Regions from separate parts of the Undibacterium sp. Ji49W genome, predicted to be linked through region 3. Evidence: predicted binding sites of a transcription regulator. Region 3 holds the regulator's gene; each other region holds the start of a gene.
What was found. The regulator LexA, encoded in region 3, represses DNA repair genes until DNA is damaged. The targets are predictions, from matches to a motif close to ACTGTATNNNNATACAGT.

Region 1 (4,212 bases), on a different contig from region 3:
CATCGTCAAGCATGCCAATCCTTGCGGCGTGGCTTTGGGCACAACACCATTTGAAGCCTACAGCAAGGCTTTGCAGACAGATCCGACTTCTGCGTTTGGCGGCATCATCGCCTTCAACCGCGAGCTTGATGGCAAGGCTGCTGAAATCGTCGCCAAGCAATTCGTTGAAGTGTTGATCGCACCATCTTTCACAGCCGAAGCAAAACAGATTTTTGCAGCGAAACAAAACGTGCGCCTGCTGGAAATTTCCCTGGGTGCTGGATTCAATCAATATGATATGAAACGCGTAGGTGGTGGCTTGCTGGTGCAGGCACCGGATGCCAAAAACGTCTTGCAGGAAGAACTGCGCGTCGTCTCAAAATTACAACCAACTCCACAACAGATGGCTGACATGATGTTCGCCTGGCGCGTTGCCAAGTATGTCAAATCAAACGCCATCGTCTTCTGCGGGAACGGTATGACGCTGGGTGTAGGTGCTGGCCAGATGAGCCGCATTGATTCTGCCCGCATCGCTTCCATCAAGGCACAGAATGCTGGCCTGACACTCGCTGGTTCTGCGGTCGCGTCTGATGCGTTCTTCCCCTTCCGTGATGGCCTGGATGTAGTGGTGGATGCAGGCGCGACTTGCGTGATCCACCCAGGTGGTTCCATGCGTGACCAAGAAGTGATTGATGCTGCGGATGAACGTGGTGTCGTTATGGTGTATACAGGCACGCGTCATTTCCGTCATTGATATGATATTGATGCGGTATTGATCAATTAGCGATTCTGTTTAAAACGGCTCTGTTGACCAGGGCCGTTTTTTTATTCCAGGTTCCTTTTCATGGCTTACGTCTATATTCTTGCCAGTGCCAGAAATGGCACTTTATATGTTGGAGTTACCAGCGATTTGATCGCGCGTGTTTATCAGCATAAGAATGACTTTGTCGACAGTTTTACTTCCCGGTATAAGGTTCATCAACTAGTCTGGTTTGAACAGGTCGATTCGATTCTTTCTGCCATTCAGCGTGAAAAACAAATCAAGGCATGGAAACGGGAATGGAAGATCAGATTAATTGAAGAAACGAATCCATATTGGCGGGATTTGTATCTGGATATTGTTTGAGTCTGACAAACACGCGATTTGTTAAATCCCCCATACTTAATTAACGTCGCTCCTGCGCAGGCAGAAGACCACCGGACTGGTGCTCCAGTGGCGTTGGTTGGTCACGAATATCATTCACAAGTATTAACTATCTCAGCACGCAACGAACGGCACTAGATTCCTGCCTACGCAGGAATGACGAATTTGAGAATACTTACTCGCTCGACCGTACAGCATTGCGACGATTCAAACCGAGCTGAAGATCGCCCAAAAACTACACATCCAATTAACGTCGCTCCAGCGTAGGCTGGAGACTACCGGGCTGGCGCTCCAGTGGCGTTCGCCGCCTACGAATACGATTCGCAAAGTAATAAAACTCATAGCATGCAACGCACATCAATCACAAATAATAATAAAAAAGTAATTACTCGCTCACCTAAGCACAAATAAAAATCCACACTGATACGCTATACTCACCAGCAATACTCGCTCGGCAACATCAGCACCAGACTCACCGATATCAACAAAAAACCTCATGAAAATCCTAGGCATAGACCCCGGCTTGCGTACCACCGGTTTTGGCGTCATCCATAAACAGGGCAGCAAGCTGACGTATATTGCCTCGGGCACCATCAAAACCATAGAGGGCTCATTGCCGGAACGCCTGAAAACCATATTGGCAGGCGTGTCTGAAATAGTACGGACTTACCAGCCTGATTGTGCTGCCATAGAAAAAGTGTTCGTTAACGTCAATCCACAATCCACCTTGCTGCTGGGGCAGGCGCGTGGGGCGGCCATCTGTGCTTTGGTGGCGGCTGACCTGTCGGTGGCAGAATACACAGCCCTGCAAGTCAAGCAGGGTGTGGTCGGCCACGGACGTGCCAAGAAGGAACAGGTACAGGATATGGTGCAGCGCCTGCTGGCCCTGTCAGGATTGCCCGGCAGCGATGCTGCCGATGCGTTGGGCGTGGCCATCTGCCATGCCCATAGTGGCGATGCACTCGCAACCTTGGGGGCACTGGCACCTGGCCTGGCAAAAAAAGGGCTGCGCGTCAAAGGTGGGCGCCTGGTGGGTTAGCGAGTTGGCCGTCTCATGGCAAACATGGTCGTATTTCTCTATCTCTATCTTTATCTTTATCTCACTCTTGCCCTACCTTGCCTTGCAGGCAGGTAATATCGTTATAAATTACTTGCGAGCCTCGTCAAACGCGCAAGAATCGTTTACTATCACTGCTTATTCATACAGTATGAAAGCAGTCTTATGATAGGTCGCATTGCAGGCACTCTGATAGAAAAGAATCCTCCGCAATTGCTGGTCGATTGCCAGGGCGTAGGCTATGAAGTCGATGTGCCCATGAGCACCTTCTATAATCTGCCTCATCTTGGCGAAAAAGTAGTCTTGCTAACCCATCTGGCGATACGCGAAGATGCCCATGTCCTGTTTGGTTTTGGCACTGCCGAAGAACGCACTACTTTCAAACAATTGATCAAGATCAGCGGTGTTGGTGCCCGCACTGCCCTGTCTATACTGTCCGGCATGTCGGTGGCTGATCTGGCGCAGGCAATTACCTTACAGGAAGCTGGACGCCTGACCCGTGTACCTGGCATAGGCAAAAAAACCGCCGAGCGTCTGTTGCTGGAATTGAAAGGTAAACTGGGTGCCGACCTGGGCACGGCCACAGCGGCCCTGGCAGCCGGCGACCATAGTGCCGATATCCTGAATGCCTTGCAAGCCCTTGGTTATTCCGACAAGGAAGCCTTGCTGGCCATGAAATCCGTACCCGCTGGCAGCGGTGTGTCGGACGGCATCAAGCTGGCATTGAAAGCACTGTCCAAAGGCTAAGCGATGACGATACAGACAGATAATCTTTCTTCCAACTTCAGCGAGCCGCGCATTATCTCGGCGACGCCCAGCTCGCCCAATGAAGAGGCAATAGAGCGGGCTCTGCGTCCCAAGCAACTCGATGAATATGTCGGCCAGGAAAAGATACGCGGTCAGCTGGAAATTTTCATCACTGCCGCCAGGCAGCGCAGCGAAGCACTCGATCACACGCTGCTGTTCGGGCCACCGGGCCTGGGTAAAACCACGCTCGCCCATATTATTGCCCGCGAGATGGGGGTCAACCTGCGCCAGACTTCCGGCCCGGTACTGGAGCGTGCCGGCGACCTGGCAGCCCTGCTGACCAACCTGGAAGCAAACGATGTCTTGTTCATCGATGAAATCCACAGGCTGTCACCGGTCGTGGAAGAAATTTTGTATCCGGCACTGGAAGATTACCAGATCGATATCATGATTGGCGAAGGACCGGCTGCACGTTCGGTCAAGCTGGATTTACAGCCCTTCACCCTGGTGGGTGCAACAACCCGTGCCGGCATGCTGACCAACCCGCTGCGCGACCGTTTCGGTATCGTCGCCAGGCTGGAATTTTATACACCGGAAGAATTGACCAAGATTGTTACCCGTTCGGCTTCACTGCTGAACGCGCCGATACAGGCTGATGGTGCCAGAGAAATTGCCAAGCGGGCACGTGGCACACCACGTATCGCCAATCGCCTGCTGCGACGCGTGCGCGACTATGCCGAGGTCAAGGGCAATGGCGAGATCACACGCCCCATGGCGGATGCCGCACTGAAAATGCTGGATGTGGACGCTGCTGGTTTTGATCTGATGGACAGAAAGCTGCTGGAAGCCATACTCTTCAAATTTGGTGGTGGCCCTGTTGGCCTGGACAATGTCGCCGCCGCTATCGGTGAAGAGCGCGACACCATCGAGGACGTACTGGAACCCTATCTGATTCAACAGGGATTTTTGCAGCGTACGCCCAGAGGCCGGATAGCAACTCCATCGGCCTATGAACATTTTGGTGTAACCATGCCCAGATCAGGCAATAACGGCGAATTATGGGGCGGCAGCTAAAGGCGCAGGCCTCTCTTTGGGATCATGGCTGAAACTAGCAGCTGTATTGCCCGGACCTGATAGTAAGAACCATTCCAGAAACAGAAAGTGACGCACCGCAACACCTTCCTGAACTTTTTTGTGCTCGAACCAACCAAACTTGATGCCATGTCCTTACAAGCCGAACACCATGCCTATGCCTTCCTTGAAGCCAGGGCACGTTTCCAGCCTT
Region 2 (4,212 bases), on a different contig from region 3:
GACTGGTCCGCCCAGTGTTTCGGCTGCTTTGACAGCTTCGTCAACAGACAGGCATGGAATACCGCGTGGTACTGTCACTCCGAATTTGCGGAGGATTTCTTTACCCTGATACTCATGAATTTTCATACGACTTCCCTTCAGACACTGAGGTATAAATAATTAAACAAACAAACTAGCTGGGTGATTTCACACTGGACAAGGTCTTTGACCAGCGCGGGTAATACTTGACAACCGCAGGCCCATCAGTACGCAGGGCATGGCAGCGATCGAGTTGAAAAGGTTGTTCTGACTGCTGCGCGTCATCGGTCGCACCATCGCGGGTATCGATGACATCGCCGGCGAAAGCCTGGACTGCTGCAGTGGGTAAAATTTGTGCCATTTCGGTTAAATGGGTACAGCCATGAATGCCGGACAGGCGTTCTTTCACGCCCTGGCGGAACTGCCGTAGCAGATTCAGGCCGATCAACTTCTTGTAATCGGGAACAATCGCTTCACAATAACCAGGATAAGGAACCGCGTCGGAAGCCGCCTCAACATCCACAACATTGAGTTGCAAATCGATGGTCAGGCGTAAGCTCAGGTCGTGAAGGGCAGCACCATTCGGGCGCGTGCCGGAGGCAAGAGTGATATCGCGTGGCTTATAATCAGTAATACGGGCGTCAAGATCCCACAATCCATCATCGCGCGCGAACGCTTCGATCTGGATAGTACGCGTATGGTTCAAAGCGCGTCTGTTGGTGGACGGAGATAAGGGCATCATGCCTGCTGGCGGCTCATTCTGAATAAATAGCCACAATTGCGTGTCGTTACCGCAGCTTCTACGATAACAGCCGCTCCTGCGGCCCTGCAAAAAAACCAGCAGAGTTTAGCACAGACCTGCGCGGAACTCATCATATGACTACAATTTAAGCAGATTTCTGCCTAAGCTTATGCAAAAATATAAGTAGAAAATTAATATTTTTGTTAGTGGTCTAGCTACATATCAAAACGGCTTTGCTGTTATGGCAACTCTTCGTCGCGCGGTGCACGCAGGGCTGCCTGGGTGGCGCGACTGGAAAAACCTCTTTGCTGCAAAAATGCCGACTGTTTCATCTTTTCCTGGTGATCTTGCGGCGGCCGGGAAAATTTTCGGTGCAAGACCTGAATCGCCCTTTCCAGTTCGGATTCTTTCAAGTCTTCCTTTACATGTTCTATATCCTGCGCATCCAGGCCATGACTTTGCAACTCCGCCAGAATACGGTTATTGCCAAACCTGGCCTGGCGCCGGTTCACCAGCGATTCAGAAAAACGTTCGCCAGACAAATACTTGGCCGCCTCCAGAAAATCCAGCACGCCTTCTATATCATCGCCCTCTTCTGCATAGCGCGCCAGCTTGCGTTCCAACTCCATACGGCTATGTTCACGCATGGATAAATAACGCAGAGCACGGGCTTTCAGGCTAAGTGGAGGTCTTTTCATACTTTAAAAACAAAAATGCCAGTCAGCCAGCGCAAATATCTCGCGCCGCCAACTGGCATGACTTAAGGTTCATGGCCCATGGCTCAGAACCTGTCTGTCTTAGTCAGCAGTCACCGCTGACGGCATCAACAAAGGCACACCCAGATGTAAGCGCACTTTATTTTCAATTTCAAATGCTAGCTCAGGACGCTCTTTCAGATAAGTACGTGCATTATCCTTACCCTGACCAATACGCTCACCGTTATAGCTATACCAGGCACCGGCTTTCTCTATGATCTTGGCATCCGCCGCCAGATCCAGAATCTCGCCTTCGCGGGACGTGCCTTCGCCATACATGATGTCAAAATGCGCTTCTTTAAATGGCGGTGCCACCTTATTCTTGACAACCTTCACCTTGGTTTCATTGCCAACCACTTCATCACCTGACTTGATGGAACCAGTGCGACGGATATCCAGGCGCACAGAAGCATAAAACTTCAAGGCATTACCACCTGTTGTAGTTTCCGGGCTACCGAACATGACACCAATCTTCATACGAATCTGGTTAATAAAGATCACCAGCGTATTCGTACGCTTGATACTGCCTGTCAGCTTACGCAAAGCCTGAGACATCAGACGTGCCTGCAAACCAGGCAAGGAATCACCCATGTCGCCTTCGATCTCGGCACGTGGCGTCAGGGCTGCCACAGAATCGATAACCACCAGGTCAACACTGCCTGAACGCACCAGCGCATCCGTAATTTCCAGCGCCTGTTCACCCGTGTCTGGCTGGGAAATCAGCAAATCAGACAGATTTACGCCAAGCTTCTGGGCATAACCCACGTCCAGCGCATGTTCTGCATCGATAAACGCACAAGTACCACCCAGTTTTTGCATTTCAGCAATAGCTTGCAGTGTCAATGTGGTTTTACCAGAGGATTCAGGACCATAAATCTCGACAACACGGCCACGTGGCAAGCCACCGACGCCCAGTGCAATATCCAGACCCAGCGAACCCGTGGACACAACCTGCACTTCTTCCACCACCTCGCCATCGGCCATACGCATGACCGAACCTTTACCAAACTGCTTTTCTATCTGTGCCAGTGCGGCAGCAAGTGCCTTTGCTTTTTCTGAGGCATTCTCTGGTTTCTTATCGTCCATACATTCTTTCATTCAATAAGCGGCGGGTGGAAAAATGAAGCGCAGATTTAATTTCCTGCGTTTTGCAGTACTGTATAAAAAAACAGTGATTTATGCAAGCGACTTTTTGCATTGATTGTTGAACGGGGGATTTTACAGCGAAGTGTTGGCAATAATAAAATTATTATTCGTTTGACAAAATTTCCATTTCTGTCGAAATTGTCGATTTTCATTTAACTCTGAATTTTTCCACTTAACTCTGAACTCTTATGATGGCCTAAAGACCACTTTTACTATCTTCGAATGACTTTTGAAGCGCAGATAGACGGTGTTGCTTGATTGAAATTTCGAAAGTAAGAGAATTAGTGCAGGAAAAACGACCGTTTGTCGTAGGGTCAACAAAATTCCCAAAGGGGGCCGCAAAACCACAAGAAAACTTATTGATAAAAACTACACGATATCGTACCCTTGGACTTAGCTTTTCTTGTACGTCAGATGCGTTATGTTGTTCGGTGATGACGGCGATGGCAGCGACGACTGAGCCTAAAGCCAATGCCGTCGAAGTGGCACGCCGTTTGGACACTACGATCACGTCCCTTTATGCATGTGTGAATGGTGATGGCAGGTTGAAGCAAACAGGACAGAAAATTTTGATTAAAACGTGGCTGAATCGGCAGAGGCTGGCCAAAAGCGAACCGCTTGCGTAGCAATCAACGTAACCCTTCATGTTAGTCCCGCTGTTAAATCGTATGGAGTGCCCATGTCAACTGCCAACAAATTTTGGATGTCGTCCAGGTGCAAAAGTATTGCAGGCATCTTAATCGCATTCAAATTAATCATCGCGAGCGCTCCTGGCTGGGCCCAGGCCACATCCCGTCATTGTGAGGACGTGAACGTCAACGAAGAAAAAGCTGGCCCCGCATGTCTGCTTTCACATGAGAGCTTGGGCAACTTTAACGCAGATACCGTCTATTGGAGTCTGGATAAATATTCCAGCGTCGAAGCAGCGCAGCGGGATGTAGTCCGGGGCGCTTCGGTTGTCAAAGCGTTTGGCAGCTTCTGGTTGTTCACCGTCGGACCGGTGGCATCGCGCCCGCTTAACGGAGAACACGTCGCGCAAGTGGGGCCTATTCCAATAGATAGAAATACTTCGTATGATGCGGAGTTTCTCAAATCTACCTTTAGCCCAGGTATGACAGCACCAATCCATGTCCACTCTGGGCCCGAAGCTTTTTATGCCGTCAGCGGGGATTCCTGTCTGGAAACGCCAGAAGGCGTACAAGTAGGGCGCGGAGCAGGAAATAGCATGGTAATACGTGGGGGCCCGCCAATGCTGCTAATGGCATTAGGGCACGAACCGAGAAAAGGTTTCGCACTTATCCTCCATGCCCCCTCTCTTCCGCCAACTACATTGGTTCATAACTGGACGCCAAAGGGGCTATGCCAGGCGGAGATGCGTTGATTTTAGTTGCGCGGTGTTCCGTATGAAGCTGACAACGCAAATGATAGGCAATTTAGGGCTACTATCGGCCAAAAGCCGCCTCCGATGCGGCCGAATCATTAGACGTAGATTTACCTGCGTCAATGTAGCAGCATACGGGCGAGCAGTTCATGAAACGAAAATAACCGAAG
Region 3 (4,212 bases):
TCAGTGTATGGCAGCAACGCGAGGTAACGTGCACGTTTGATTGCTGTATCAACTTGACGTTGGTACAACGCTTTAGTACCTGTCAGACGTGCAGGCATGATTTTGCCGTTTTCTTGCACGAAGTCTTTCAGTGTGTCGATGTCTTTGTAGTCAACTTTTTCTACATGTGCCGCTGTGAAACGGCAGAATTTTTTGCGCTTGAACAAAGGATTTTGTTGCTGACGCTTTTGCTTCAATTTGCTTTTGTCGAATTTTTTACCGAATGCCATTTTTGGCTCCTAATCTAGTAAAGGTGTCCCGAATTCAGTGACATGAAAAACGAGACTTTTGCTATTGCGATTTTTGCGTGCTAAAAAACCAGTAAATTCCACCGGCACATCCAGATCAATTTCATTGAACCGGCGGGAAATCTCCCCTGCCGCTACCGCTGAAATTTCAAACTCGACCTGTCGAACTGTGTTCGCCTCACGAGTTTCCGAACTGTGCATCAATGTCGCAGAAGCTATTGGTATACCGGCCGGTGTGTACCGCAGTGCGGTTTTCTCTACGATCCGGGCTACAAGCTTCAGCTGATTCACTATTTTTTACACGACCTCTGTCAATGAATAATTAAGCAGCAGGCGCTTCTACACGTTGCGCTTTTGCAGCATCTTCCTTCTGAACAGCTTTCATCATTGGAGAAGGTGTTGTTTCTGCTTTTTTCAGTTTGACTGTCAGGTGACGCAAGACAGCGTCATTGAATTTGAATGCTGTTTCCAACTCGAGCAGAGTTTCAGCATCGCATTCAATGTTCAAGCAAACATAGTGCGCTTTCGCCAGTTTTTGAATCATGTAAGCCAGTTGACGACGGCCCCAGTCTTCAACGCGATGGATTTGACCACCACGAGCTACAACACTTGCCTTGTAGCGTTCGATCATTGCAGGAACTTGCTCGCTCTGATCGGGATGTACGATAAATACGATTTCATAATGACGCATATATTCTCCTTGTGGACAATAAAAATAGCCCGCCTCGGCGTCAAGACGAGTGCGGGAAGAGGAAAGCCGACAATAATAACCCAGTTTTCAACATTGATCAATTAGATCAGTGACTTAGCCAGGCAAAACCCCGATTTGCCGGTTTCAATGAGGTAATTTTTCACATTTCTGGTGATCTCAGCAGATTTTGACTTGCATATTCAGCTTTACTGTATAAAAATACAGACTGCTTGCCTATACAGCACATTCACATTAAAAAAAACGCCATGCTAAAACTCACTGCCCGCCAGGAACAAATCCTTAACCTGATCAAGGATGCTATCCAAAATACCGGATTTCCCCCTACCCGCGCAGAGATCGCCGCAGAACTGGGGTTCCGCTCCACCAATGCCGCAGAAGAGCATTTGCAGGCACTGGCACGCAAAGGCGTCATCGAGATCGCTGCCGGCACATCACGCGGCATACGCCTGCTGGAATCTGAACTGTCCAGCCACATCCCTGGCATACAGATGGCCCTGCCGCATCCGGCACTGATGCAATTGAGCCTGCCACTGGTTGGCCGCGTGGCCGCCGGTTCGCCCATACTGGCCAGCGAACATATCGAATCCACCTACCATGTGGACCCCGCCCTGTTCTCTGCCAAGCCTGATTTTTTGCTGAAGGTACGCGGCATGTCCATGCGCGATGCCGGCATACTGGACGGTGACTTGCTGGCCGTCAAAAAAACCGACAGCGCCCGCAATGGCCAGATCGTCGTCGCCCGCCTGGGTGATGATGTCACCGTCAAACGCTACAAAAAAACCGGCAACCTGATTGAACTGATGCCGGAAAACCCGGATTACCCCATCATCAGAGTGGGCGATACCGAAGAAGATTTTGCTCTGGAAGGCCTGGCAGTCGGCCTGATGAGAAACTGGGTTTGAGGACAGCCTGGGTGTGATCCTCCCCTCTCATCCGGATCACACCCGGCTCGTCCTCAAACTTTTTTGGCAATACCGGCAGGAAGCATCGGCAAGCAATAGCTTGCTTGCCGATTGTTAAGCATAAATACCTCCGAGAGATGTTTAGCTTTCCACGCCTCAGTCAGAGACGTATTGGTTTTCTACTCCGGTCAAGCGATAAAAACGCTCTATTTCGTCGTTTGCATATCGCGAGAATCGAGCTGTTTGCAAATTTCTACAGCCATCTAATTCAGCAAGAGATCTGTCTACTGGGCAAACGCCGAATAGCTCTAAATACTTGAGCGATGGCATTAAAGCTATCGGTTTAAGTGATTCAACAATTGTACATTTTCCACTTGAGTCCCAAGATGGTGATGTGGACAATGAGAGTACCTCAATAAATTGAGTACTAGACAACGCATCAAGTTTTGATATCTTTGGCATATGTAAAATCCGCAAATATCTCAATTTTGGCAATGACACGACTATATCAAGCGAATCATCTGGAAATGAGGCAATTACCAATTTTTCCAGGCTCTGAAATTCAGCCAAAGGTTGCAAAGTTTCATATTTACAGTGCCATATCTTTAAACCAAGAATTTCAAGTTTATTTTCAATTTTGGGGAATGTTTTAGCAGTATCTCTCAGTAAATCTAAATGCATTTCTTATCTCATTCAATTAATCAAAATTTTCAGCTCAGAATTTCTTCTATTCCGATCAATTGCGGGAGGTGAGAAATTCAATATTCGTCGTTACAAAAAACCGAAACCACCTTATCGCCCTCAAACCAAATCTGCAAACCAAGCGAAAAATACTCATAAGGTCTTTGTTGTCGATCATTTGTTACCCATAGCGGTTCACCGATCTCATCAGGTTCACCCATCGCCTGGACTAACTCGTGTAACTCTTTGCCCATCAAAGAAAAACCATCGATAAGACAGTCAAAGAAACAAGCAATGCATATTACTTCGCCATTTTTTACATAGCACTTAAACTCATCATTCTTCTTGTACGTGCGCCATTCAGTTATCTCGTCAAAGCCATCCGGGTCTTCAAAATATCCCATAGATGAGAGCGATTCCGCCTTCTGACCGAATACAACATTTGCTACACCGATTCCAGGTTTTATTTCATACATATTCACATCATTTCAGTGCTCTGTTCATTGGCGACCAACACAATCAACTTCAGCTTCATTTGGATTTAATGATCTTTTGGTGGTTGTTATATTTTTCTTGAATTCGCTCGTCTGTTATTTGGTACCATTCCCCAGACATTGCATTTACAACCCCAGCAAGCCGTTTCGCCTCGTCAAAATTACCTCTCTTTGCTTCAATAATTAAAATATTGAGCATGTCTAGTTCACTCTTCTCGGGCCGTTCATCGGCCAATGCCTTAAATTCATTTTTCGCCGCATCAAATCGATTCAAGGTTAGCAGTAGACCTGCATAAATAGAGCGGGCGGCACGGGCTTCATCTTCCTCATTTACCCTCATTAGCTGTTTGAGCAAATCAATCAAACCATTTACTTTAGCTTCAGACACATAACTTCCCCATTGGTCCATAACATATCCCGGCCTGGGAACATCAATGCGGCTTTTGCTAATTTGACGCTCGAACTTCGACATTTCTTTTACAAGTTTAAAAAATTCCGGGCTTTTAAAAATAACTACGTTATCGGGCATTTATTGTTCTCCGAAATCATCTACGCTGAAATGGTTCTCTTTTGTGAAACGGGCGGCCCGGGTAAAATTTTCTTTTCAAAGGTACTCAATCGGACATCAAGCAGGTCGGCAGCATGTTTGCCACTTCGATATTGGAAATGGCCCAAAAACTGTGTTTTTAAAGTGGCGTATGCACATCACATACAAGTTTGAAACCCCAAATCAATTTACTTGCGCTACTGACGAATGAAAGACCGGAAGGCACTCTTACAGAGAAGGCTCATTCGATTTCCTAAGTCGCCATCCATGAGCCGGTGAATAGCCCAAAAATAGATGATCTGGACCAAAAATGTGAAACACATTTTCATCATCGTTCGACGCACACATAAATTCGACAAAGGTTCTGTCATCCAAGGCGATGCGAATATCGAATTTGGAAAGCATTTCAATAGACATCACAATACCAAGTTGGAGTGCATCAACCTGTTGCTCCAGTTCTTCGTTCGAATCAACGGGATTCATGCTTCCGCAAAGAATTGCGCCGTTCTTTACAATCCTCCAGGCAGCAGAATACGTGCCGATCTCCCATTCGCCGCTGAAGGAATCAACCGATTTCTTCCTCACGTGT

Region 1: the regulator LexA is predicted to act here: its motif matches at 2,314-2,331, upstream of ruvA (Holliday junction branch migration protein RuvA).
Region 2: the regulator LexA is predicted to act here: its motif matches at 2,671-2,688, upstream of recA (recombinase RecA).

The regions. Positions count from the first base shown of each region.
Region 1 is NZ_JBMPOW010000001.1:28,005-32,216, reverse strand. It holds gene purH (bifunctional phosphoribosylaminoimidazolecarboxamide formyltransferase/IMP cyclohydrolase) at 1-733, shown strand, start outside; gene ACO0LK_RS00125 (GIY-YIG nuclease family protein) at 824-1,105, shown strand; gene ruvC (crossover junction endodeoxyribonuclease RuvC) at 1,620-2,162, shown strand; gene ruvA (Holliday junction branch migration protein RuvA) at 2,346-2,927, shown strand; gene ruvB (Holliday junction branch migration DNA helicase RuvB) at 2,931-4,001, shown strand; gene ACO0LK_RS00105 (2-keto-4-pentenoate hydratase) at 4,149-4,212, shown strand, end outside.
Region 2 is NZ_JBMPOW010000001.1:504,429-508,640, reverse strand. It holds gene sucC (ADP-forming succinate--CoA ligase subunit beta) at 1-141, opposite strand, end outside; gene ACO0LK_RS02175 (DUF2889 domain-containing protein) at 173-757, opposite strand; gene recX (recombination regulator RecX) at 1,000-1,458, opposite strand; gene recA (recombinase RecA) at 1,558-2,601, opposite strand; gene ACO0LK_RS02160 (hypothetical protein) at 3,341-4,042, shown strand.
Region 3 is NZ_JBMPOW010000003.1:71,723-75,934, reverse strand. It holds gene rpsR (30S ribosomal protein S18) at 1-269, opposite strand, end outside; gene priB (primosomal replication protein N) at 279-578, opposite strand; gene rpsF (30S ribosomal protein S6) at 610-978, opposite strand; gene lexA (transcriptional repressor LexA) at 1,245-1,901, shown strand; gene ACO0LK_RS04480 (hypothetical protein) at 2,058-2,582, opposite strand; gene ACO0LK_RS04475 (hypothetical protein) at 2,660-3,058, opposite strand; gene ACO0LK_RS04470 (hypothetical protein) at 3,114-3,605, opposite strand; gene ACO0LK_RS04465 (hypothetical protein) at 3,852-4,212, opposite strand, start outside.